3 regions of the Mesorhizobium sp. LMG17149 genome follow, and region 2 is predicted to be linked to each of the others. Evidence: riboswitches for the same ligand, from Rfam matches in the RefSeq annotation. Region 2 holds a riboswitch; each other region holds the start of a gene.

Evidence for each region. A riboswitch is a leader RNA that binds a small molecule or an ion and turns the genes downstream of it on or off. The one in region 2 is predicted to bind cobalamin.
Region 1: another riboswitch for cobalamin. It lies ahead of bluB (5,6-dimethylbenzimidazole synthase); the one in region 2 lies ahead of NP945_RS23745 (DUF1636 family protein).
Region 3: another riboswitch for cobalamin. It lies ahead of NP945_RS03440 (ABC transporter ATP-binding protein); the one in region 2 lies ahead of NP945_RS23745 (DUF1636 family protein).

The regions. Positions count from the first base shown of each region.
Region 1 is NZ_JANIFL010000002.1:496,092-499,295, reverse strand. It holds gene NP945_RS05670 (hypothetical protein) at 38-1,021, shown strand; partial or broken gene bluB (5,6-dimethylbenzimidazole synthase) at 1,144-1,761, opposite strand; cobalamin riboswitch at 1,821-2,001, opposite strand; gene NP945_RS05660 (histone deacetylase family protein) at 2,123-3,049, shown strand; gene NP945_RS05655 (exodeoxyribonuclease VII small subunit) at 3,053-3,204, shown strand, end outside.
Region 2 is NZ_JANIFL010000010.1:250,419-253,622, reverse strand. It holds gene cobN (cobaltochelatase subunit CobN) at 1-139, opposite strand, end outside; gene cobW (cobalamin biosynthesis protein CobW) at 158-1,210, opposite strand; gene NP945_RS23745 (DUF1636 family protein) at 1,213-1,641, opposite strand; cobalamin riboswitch at 1,679-1,883, opposite strand; gene NP945_RS23740 (winged helix-turn-helix domain-containing protein) at 1,913-3,112, opposite strand.
Region 3 is NZ_JANIFL010000002.1:39,465-42,668, forward strand. It holds gene NP945_RS03430 (iron ABC transporter permease) at 1-20, opposite strand, end outside; gene NP945_RS03435 (ABC transporter substrate-binding protein) at 156-1,103, opposite strand; gene NP945_RS03440 (ABC transporter ATP-binding protein) at 1,153-1,941, opposite strand; cobalamin riboswitch at 2,103-2,310, opposite strand; gene NP945_RS03445 (AraC family transcriptional regulator) at 2,566-3,204, shown strand, end outside.

The sequences.
Region 1 (3,204 bases), on a different contig from region 2:
CCTCTTCCACCATCTCTGAGGCGGAGATTCGGGGCACATGTGGGATTTTGAGATCGGCCGGTCGGTGTCCATCATGATGCGGACCTGGCCGTTCATCGTCTTTCGCATGCTCGTCTATTTCGGCATCACGCTGGCCTACATTATGGCGACGGGCACCGGCGCCTCGGTCGGCTATGGCGTCGGCCATATCTCCACTGATCCCGACGGGCCCATGTCCTTTGCCCTGTGGGGCGGCGTGGTCGGGTTTGGCCTCGTCTCGATCGCTGTGTATTGGATCCGCGAATACATCCTCTATGTCGTCAAGGCCGGCCACATCGCCGTCATGGTTCATCTGATCGACGGCCGCGACATTCCCGGCGGTCAGGACCAGATCGCCTATGCCAGGGATATCGTGACCCAGCGTTTCGCCGAGGCCAACATCCTTTTCGTCGTCGACCAACTCGTCAAGGGCGCCATCCGCGCCATCACCGGCCTGCTCGGCGGCATCGCCGCCTTCCTGCCGATACCGGGCCTGAGCGGCCTGGTCTCCTTCATCAACACGGTGATCCGCCTGTCGCTGACCTATGTCGACGAGATCATCCTCGGCTACAACATCCGCATCAATTCAGCCTCGCCCTTCGAGACGGCGCGCCAGGGCGTCGTGCTCTATGCCCAGAACGGCAAGGTCATGGTCAAGAACGCCGTCTGGCTGGCGGTCATCATGTGGGGCGTGTCGTTCATCATCTTTCTAATGATGCTGGCGCCTGCCGGCGCGATTCTGTTCCTGATGCCTGGCCAGCTCGCCGGCTGGGCTTTTGTGCTCGCCATCGTCTTCGCCTGGGCATTCAAGGCGGCGTTCATTGAACCCTTCGCCATCGCCTGCCTGATGCAGGTCTATTTCAAGACCATCGCGGGCCAGGTGCCGGATCCGGCCTGGGACGCCCGGCTGGCCGAGGCGTCGTCGAAGTTCAGGGAGCTCAAGGACAAGGCGCTCGCCTCCTTCGGCGGTTCGCGCTGGGCTACGGCCGGCGCCACACCCTGATCGGCCGGGCGGGTGATGTCTGGTGAGGCAGAAACGGTGTTGAGGCGCGCCACGGTGGATTTGAGCTGTGTCTCGCCTTGCCCGGAAAAGGTCTCGCTCATGATCAGCTCCGGCAGCGGCAGCCGCCGTCCCCAGCCATGCGTTTCAAGGTCCGGTTTGGGAGCGAACTCGGAAACACGGCCCACGCAGAGATAGGCGATCGGCGTTACGTGGTCCGGAATGGCCAACAGCCGCTTTAGCGCCTGCGCTTCGATGATGCTCACCCAGCCTACACCGACGCCCTCGGCACGCGCGGCCAGCCAGAAATTCTGCACCGCGCAGACGGTGCTGTAGAGATCCATCTCCGGATTGTGCCAGCGTCCCAGCGGCGAACCCTTCGAGCGCTGCCTATCGCAGGTGATGCAGATGTTGAGCGCGCTTTCGCAGATGCCTTCCAGCTTGAGCTTGCGGTACAGCGCCTGTTTTTCCGCCTCGATCGCCGGCAGTTCTTGTTCGCGCGCGGCCAGGAACAGGTCGCGCACCTCCGCCCGTCGCTCGATGTCACGAATGACAATGAAATTCCATGGCTGCATGAAGCCGACCGATGGCGCGTGATGGGCAGCAAGCAGCAGCCGCGCCAGCACGTCGTCATCGATCGCGGTGGGCAGGAAATGGCTGCGCACGTCGCGCCGCGTGAACATGGCGCGATAGACCGCATCGCGCGCATCCTGGTCAAATCCATCGTCAATGGCAGCGGTCATGTGTTCCGGCATCGCTTGTCCCCTTGCGATTGCAATTGATATCATCCGCCTGACCATGCGGATGACGATGCCTGCCAGGCCGGTCTTCTGGCTTGGGATCAACCCGCGTCCGGTGCCTTCCCGTCATCGACAGTGGCATTTACCGGCGCGGTCCTCCTCACAGCGTTGGGCACGCCACGGAATTCAACCGTGTTCCCGATTCTCCCGCTTGCGGCGGGCACCAGGCAGTACCAAAAACCTTACGCCGAAGTGCTGAGGACGCCAATGCCTGCGGCGACGCGAATGGACGCAGTCGCGATTTTCCCCAGTCATCGGCCGCCCGTGCATGGCCTTTGTCGATCCGGGTCACTAGATTAGGACGATGACCACCCGTCTCTACACCCATCCGATCTTCCTCGAGCATCTCACGCCGCCCGGACATCCCGAGCGGCCCGACCGCTTGCGTGCCATCGAGCGCGTGCTCGATGAGGAAGCCTTTGCCGGGCTCGATCGTATCCAGGCGCCGGAAGGCGACGAGGCCACCATCCTCTACGCGCATCCCGCCGATTTCGTCGCCCGCGTGCGCGCCGCCATTCCCGACGAGGGGATTGCCCGCATCGATGCCGACACCACTGCCAGTCCGAAGAGCTGGCAAGCGGCGATCACCGCGATCGGCGCCGCCAACGCCGCCGTCGATGACGTCTTTTCGGGCCGCGCCGACAACGTCTTCGTCGCCGCCCGGCCGCCCGGCCATCATGCCGAAAAGACCACCGCCATGGGCTTCTGCCTGTTCAACACGGCGGCGATCGCGGCGCGCTATGCGCAGAAGAAACACGGTGTCGAGCGCGTTGCCATCGTCGACTGGGACGTGCATCACGGCAATGGCACGCAGGATATTTTCTGGGACGATCCGTCGGTGCTCTATTGCTCGACACACCAGATGCCGCTTTATCCCGGCACCGGAGCGAAGAACGAAACGGGCGCCGGCAACATCGTCAACGCGCCGCTGGCGCCGCAGACTGGCAGCGAGGTGTTTCGCGATGCCTTCCTGTCGCGCGTCCTGCCCGCGCTCGACAATTTCGCGCCCGACCTGATTATCATTTCGGCGGGGTTCGACGCGCACCACCGCGATCCGCTGGCCGAGATCAATCTGACCGAGGATGATTTCGATTGGGCGACCGGCCAGCTGATGCAGCGCGCGGCACGCCACAGCGGCAACCGGCTCGTCAGCCTGCTCGAGGGCGGCTACGATCTGCAGGGATTGGCATTTTCGGTCGCCGCCCATGTCGGGCGACTGATGAAAGGATGAATGATGGCTGGTGAGACCAACGAAGACGTCAAGGCGATGAGCTTCGAGCAGGCACTCGATGCGCTGGAGAAGATCGTCGATGATCTGGAGCGTGGCGACGTGCCGCTCGACCAGTCGATCAAGATCTATGAACGTGGCGAGGCGCTGAAGGCGCA
Region 2 (3,204 bases):
CGGCCTTCCAGGCTGCCGCCAGTCCGGCGAGATCGCTGTCGGTGAAGGACAGCGCCACGATATCCGCCGGCGTCTGCCGCAGATCGACCGGCTCGGCGAGGTCGTCGAGCGAGGCGGATGTCGTGGTGAGGATGTGCATCGCGACCCGTGTCCGAAATCAGCCGGCGAGTATACGCTCGATCGCCGGGCGGTTCAGCCCTTTCAGGCCGATGACGACGAGACGCGAGCGGCGGTCGTCCTGCGCGGTCCAGGCGCGGTCATAGTAATGATTGACGCGCGGCCCGACGGCCTGCAGCAAGAGCCGCATCGGCTTGCCGCCGACTTCGACGAAGCCTTTTACGCGCAGCACGTTCTCTTCTTCTGCGACGGTGGCGACGCGCTTTGCCAGCTCGTCCGGATTGGCGATCGAGGCAATGTCGACGATGAAGGTGTCGAAGTCGTCATGCTCGTGGTCGAACGCGCCGTCATGATGGGACTTGCGGTTCTGGATGTCGTCCTCGACGGCGAGACCGAGCCCGAGCAGCACCGAGGGATCGACCTTGCCATGCGATGTCGGCACGATCTTCACCGCGCGGGCGGAGTGTTCGTTGATGATGGTGTTGGCGCGGGCGGTGCCGGCTGCGTCCATCAGGTCGCTTTTCGACAGGATGATCAGGTCGGCGCAGGCGATCTGGTCCTCGAACAGTTCTTCCACCGGGTCGTCGTGGTCGAGCGTCTCGTCCCCGGCGCGCTGCGCCTGCAGGGCATCCATGTCGTTGGCGACGCGGCCTTCGGCCAAGGCCGGGCCGTCGACCACGGCAATGACGCCATCGACAGTCACCCGGCTTTTCACGCTCGGCCACTGGAAGGCCTGGACCAGCGGCTTGGGCAGCGCCAGGCCCGAAGTCTCGATCAGGATGTGGTCGACCCTCGGCGTCAGCGACAGGATCTTGTCAAGCGCCGGGACGAAATCATCGGCGACGGTGCAGCAGATGCAGCCATTGGCCAGTTCGACGATGTTTTCCTCCGGGCAGGTGTCGATGCCGCAGCCCTTCAGGATCTCGCCGTCGATGCCGATGTCGCCAAACTCGTTGACGATGATGGCAATGCGCTTACCGCCGGCGTTTTCCAGGAGATGGCGGACCAGCGTCGTCTTGCCGGCGCCGAGGAAGCCGGTGACGACGGTGCAGGGAACGCGGGAGAGGTTCGCAGACGAATCTGGGGCAGTCATGGTCAGTCCTTCAGCATGTCGAGGGGAGGGATGCGGGCAACGAGGCCACGCTTCAGGCTATCGGGACGGCCACGCCAGGGAATGAGACCGTCGGTCGAGGTGGCGAAAAGCTTGGCGCCCGTGACGAGGTCGGCCCCGCTGGTCTCGGTCAGGTCGCCAAAGACATAGCTCCAGCAGCCGTCCCGCAGGATGGCGGCGCTGAGACGCCGCTTGCAATTGCCAAGGCATTCGACGCTGCGGATGCGGATGTCGTCGCTGGATGCGGCGCGGCGCGTATCCTCCGCCAGCAATTCGCCGGCGCGGGGATGAGCGTCGGAGCCGGTCTCATCGCGGCAGGAGGCGCAGACGATGATGGTGACGCCGGCCAAGGCATCATCATGGCCGGACGAAATATCCGCTGTGCCAGCCGAAAAACTGCTGTCGTGGTCCAAGATCGGGCTCCTTGCCCGGAAACCCGCCGGGCGATCGGATTCTAAAGTCGCAGACGGCAGGTCTCCTGGCTCGCGGGTCATCGCCTTGGTAGCCGCCTTCCCGGGAACTCCCCAGTGGCTTTCGGCCTTGGCTCTTCGCTTACAGTTGCGGGGACAGCCGCGGATTTGGGACTTTGCCCCGCACCGCATTCCCTCTTAGCTCTTGCCGTTGCGGGCAAGAGACCATCTGAACCGGATTTAGGCTTTTGCGGGCGGCGGTGTCAACGCGAGCTTACGACATGGCGATGTCGGCCAGCGCCGGACCCAAATCGCCGGCCGGGGTCACTTCCATGCGCTCTAGGCCAAGCCAGCCCTGCATCTGCTTCAATTCCTCGAACAGTTCTGCAGCGGTTTCAGGCGGCGCACCCGGCTCGGCATAGGCCGCATGGACCCGCAGTATGCTGGCCGGACGGTCGGCCTTGAGGTCGACGCGTGCCACGATCCTGTCGCCGAGCAGGAACGGCAGGACATAATAGCCGTATTGCCGCTTGTCGGCAGGCGTGTAGATCTCGATGCGGTAATGGAAATCGAACAGCCGCTCGGTGCGCGATCGTTCGAAGACGACCGGATCGAAGGGCGCCAGCAGGGCGCGGGCCTCGACTTTGCGCGGCAGGCGGGCGTCCCGGTGAAGATAGGCCGGCTTGTCCCAGCCTTCGACACGCACCGGCAGCAATTCGCCTGTTTCGACGAGCTCCTCCAGCCGGCCCTTCATGTCCGCCGGCGAAAGCCGAAAATAATCGCGCAAATCGCCTGAAGTCGCCACGCCGTGGGCGCGGGCGGAAATGCGCAGCAATTCGCGGTGCGCGTCCTCAGGCGTCGGCACCGGCAGATCGAGGACCGCCTGCGGCAGCACGCGCTCGGGCAGATCATAGAAGCGCTCGAAACCGCGACGGTGCGCCGTGGTGATGCGTCCGGCCCAGAACAGCCATTCGAAGGCATGCTTGGCGTGGCTCCAGCCCCACCAGCCGCCCGAGCCTTTCTGGCCTTCGAGCGCGGAAGCGGCGATCGGGCCGCGCTCGGCGACCTGGCGGTAGATCTCCTCGATATAGGCGGCATGTTCGCGGCCCCATTTGGCGAGCCCCAGATACATTTCCTCGCCGCGCTCGGCGCGCTGCATGCGCCAGCGCATCAGCGGGTAGGTCTCGACCGGCAGGAAGGACGCCTCGTGCGCCCAGTATTCGAAAACCGTGCGCTTACGCGTCACGGCCGCGTTGTCGAGCAGCGAGAACGGGTAGGGACCAAGGCGCGAATAGAGCGGCATATAATGAGCGCGCACCACCGCGCTGACGGAATCGATCTGCAGCAGGCCGGTGCGGGAGAGGGTGCGGGCAAAATGCCGGCGGTCGGGCGTGCCGGTCGGGCGGGGATCGAGAAACCCCTGGGCGGCAAGTGCGATGCGACGGGCCGTGGGGAGCGAGATCTTTTCCTTCATGCAGGCATCACTTTGAAGTGTTTGACCGAGGGTCGAATGGCTGATTCCAACCCATGCTAGCAGGGTTTTGGCTGCATCCATGTCAGGAGAGA
Region 3 (3,204 bases), on a different contig from region 2:
GCCGCCGCTCCCACCAGCATGGCCAGTGCGAATGCCGGATGGCGCAAACCTGGAAATGCGTCGTGTCTGTCAGGACGCGTGCGACGCACTTCCAGGATCTTTTGCTCATGCATGTCGTTGCCCCAAAACCGCTGCGCACTTTTGGGCGACAGGCATCAAAACGCTTCCGGATGCATGGCCTTGGCGATTTTGTCGATCGCTTCGATATTGGCGGGTCCGGGTGTCAGTTCGGCATAGCGCAGGGCGACGAAGCGCTCGTTCTTGACCGCGTCCGTCTCTTTCATGGCCGGATGGACCTTCAGGAAATCGAGCAGCTTCTTGTAGCCGCCGCCATCCTGGTAATCGAGCAGGATGAGGAATTGCGGATTGCGCGACGCCACCGTTTCCCAGTCCATGTTGCCCCAGCTGGTGTCCATGTCGGCCATGATGTTGTCGCCGCCGGCGGCTGATATCATGGCGCTGGGGATGGCGAACTTGCCTGCGGTGAACGGTTTGTCCTCGCCGGAATCATAGAGAAACACTCGCGTTGCCTTGCCGTTGCCGACCTTGGCGGTGATGTCGGCGAGCCGCGTCTTCCAGCCGGCAACAAGCTTCTCCGCCTCGGCCTCCTTGCCGAAGATCTTGCCCAGCTTTTCGACGTCGCCATAGAGCAGGTCCATCGAGGCGGCTGGACGGCTCTTGTCGAGATGGACGCAGCTTTCCGTCAGCACCAGCGTCTTGATGCCGTGCGGGGCAAGCGTATCGGGTGTCACCTCGCCGCCCGGCTTCATGCCGTAATACCAGCCGGCGAAGAAGAAATCCGGCTCGACCGCGACGAGGTTTTCGAGCGTCGGATATTTCGGCGCCAGTTCCGGGATCGAACCCTGCTCGGCCTTGAATTCGGGACCCACCTTGTACCATCCGGTGATGCCGGTCAGGCCGACGATCGACGGCTGCAGTTTCAGCGCGAAAGCCATCTCGGCCATGTTGAGATCCTGGATGACGGCGCGCTTCGGCGGTGCATCGAAGGTCAGCGGCTTGCCGCAGCTGTCGACCGTGACCGGGAAGGCCAGGGCTGTCGAGGCCAGCAGCGAGAGGACAAGCGAAAGGGCCAGGCGTTTCACGGGTTTGCTCCTTGTGGATGGGATTGGGTCGACTACGAAATGGCTTCAATCACGTCGGCGGCGCGGCACGGTTCGGCACATCGAACACCGTCAGTTCGCGGTCTTCGGTCGGATGGCGCAGACGCAGCACATCGATGCCGAAAATCTCGCGGATCAGCTTTTGGGTCAGCGCTTCGCGCGGTGCGGCGAGCGCTTGCAGACGGGCATGGTTCATCACCGCCACCCTGGTGGCGAACGGTGCCACCAGCGCCAGATCGTGCAGCACCGCGATCACCGTCATCTCGAAGCCTGCCACGAGGTCGAGCAGTTCGCCGCGGGCACGCGGGTCGAGATGGTTGGTCGGCTCGTCGAGGAACAGGATTTTTGGCTGCTGGGCGATGGCGCGCGCAAGTTGGGCGCGCTGGCGCTCGCCGCCCGACAGCGAGCCGATGGTGCGGCCAAATAGCGGCAGCAGGCCGGTCCGGCGCAGTGCATCGACGACGATCTCGCGCTCCTCGCTCCTACGCCGCAGCCCGGCGTGCGGAACCCGGCCAAGCTCGACATAGTCGATCACCGCCAGCCGCGGATCGGGCTGGTCGGTCTGGCCGACCACGGCAATGTGCAGCGCCCGTTCGGCGGCTGAAATCCTGTCCAGGCGGCGCCCGCCGAGCTTCACCTCGCCGGAGCTCGGACGCAGCATGCCCGACAGCATGCGCAGCAGCGTCGTCTTGCCGGCGCCGTTGGGACCGATGATGGCAAGGCGATCGCCGGCGGCCACCGAGAAGCTGACCGCCTGAACCAGATCCCGCCCATTCGCCGTGACGCAGAGGTCACGGGCTTCGAGAAGCGCTACGGTCATCGGCTGCTGCCCGCCGGCTTGCCGGGACGGCAAAGCGTATATACGACGATGCGATGGATGGAGCCGTCCAACTTTCCGTCACTTTCCAAAACTGGCGACGGAAGGAAGCTGGCGAACCGGCCGACAAGACCGGGATTCGCGTTTCCTCCCGGCACACCCCGTCCGGTCAACTCAGTGATGGCAGGTCTCCTGGCTCACGGGTCGTTGCGCCATCCAGCCTTCCCAGCCTTGCCGGCCAGTGGCATTCACGGATTTTGCTCGCCGCTTACAGTTGCGGGGGCAGCCACGGTCTCGACCTGAGCAGGCCTCACCGTGTTCCCTTTTCACCCCTCGCCTTTCGACTCGGGGACCATCACCGCTTCAGCGTAGATTTGCGCCGATCGCTTCGCAATGGATTTCTCGGACGGAGTGGTGGGCCAGCTAAGGGAAACAGGCATCGCATGCTCTCTTTATGTAATAATATAACATACCTAAGAGATGACGCCGGTCGCTGTCAAGCGAAAGCTCATGGGGCGGTTGGCCGGATGGCGACCGGCATCGGCGCAGATTGCACGGGATGCGCAATTTCGATCAAACTGGCCGCGCCAGGAAACGGCAGGATGATCTGGCCAATGCGAGGAGAAAATGGACCCGACCGAGAAAGCGCTGTGGTTCGTCGAAAGCCATCTGCCGGAGGCGATCTCGCTTGATGATGTCGCGCAAAGCAGCGGCGTGTCGCGTTTTCATGTGACGCGCGCCTTCGGCGCCGCCACCGGCCGGTCGGTGATGGGCTACATGCGCTCACGCCGGCTGACCGAGGCGGCGCGCAAGCTGGCGGGCGGGGCGCCCGACATCCTCGCCGTCGCGCTCGACGCCGGCTACAACTCGCATGAGGCGTTCACCCGTGCCTTCCGCGATCAGTTCGGCACCACGCCGGAACTGGTGCGCGCGCAGGGCACACTCGACAAGCTCGACCTCGTGGAGCCGATCCTGATGGACCAGTCCCTCCTCACCAATCTCGAACCGCCGCGTTTCGAGACCAGCCGGCCGTTCCTGATCGCCGGCCTCGGCGAACGCTACAGCTGCGAAACCAGCGCCGCCATCCCGATGCAGTGGCAGCGCTTCGGCCCCTATATCGGCAACATTCCGGGCGAGACCGGCGACGTCGCCTATGGCGTCTGCGTCAACGGCGACGATGCCGGCAATTTCGACTACATCGCCGGCGTCGAAGTGTCTGACTTCTCCGACCTGCCCAGGGACTTCTACCGGGTGCGGGTGCCGGCG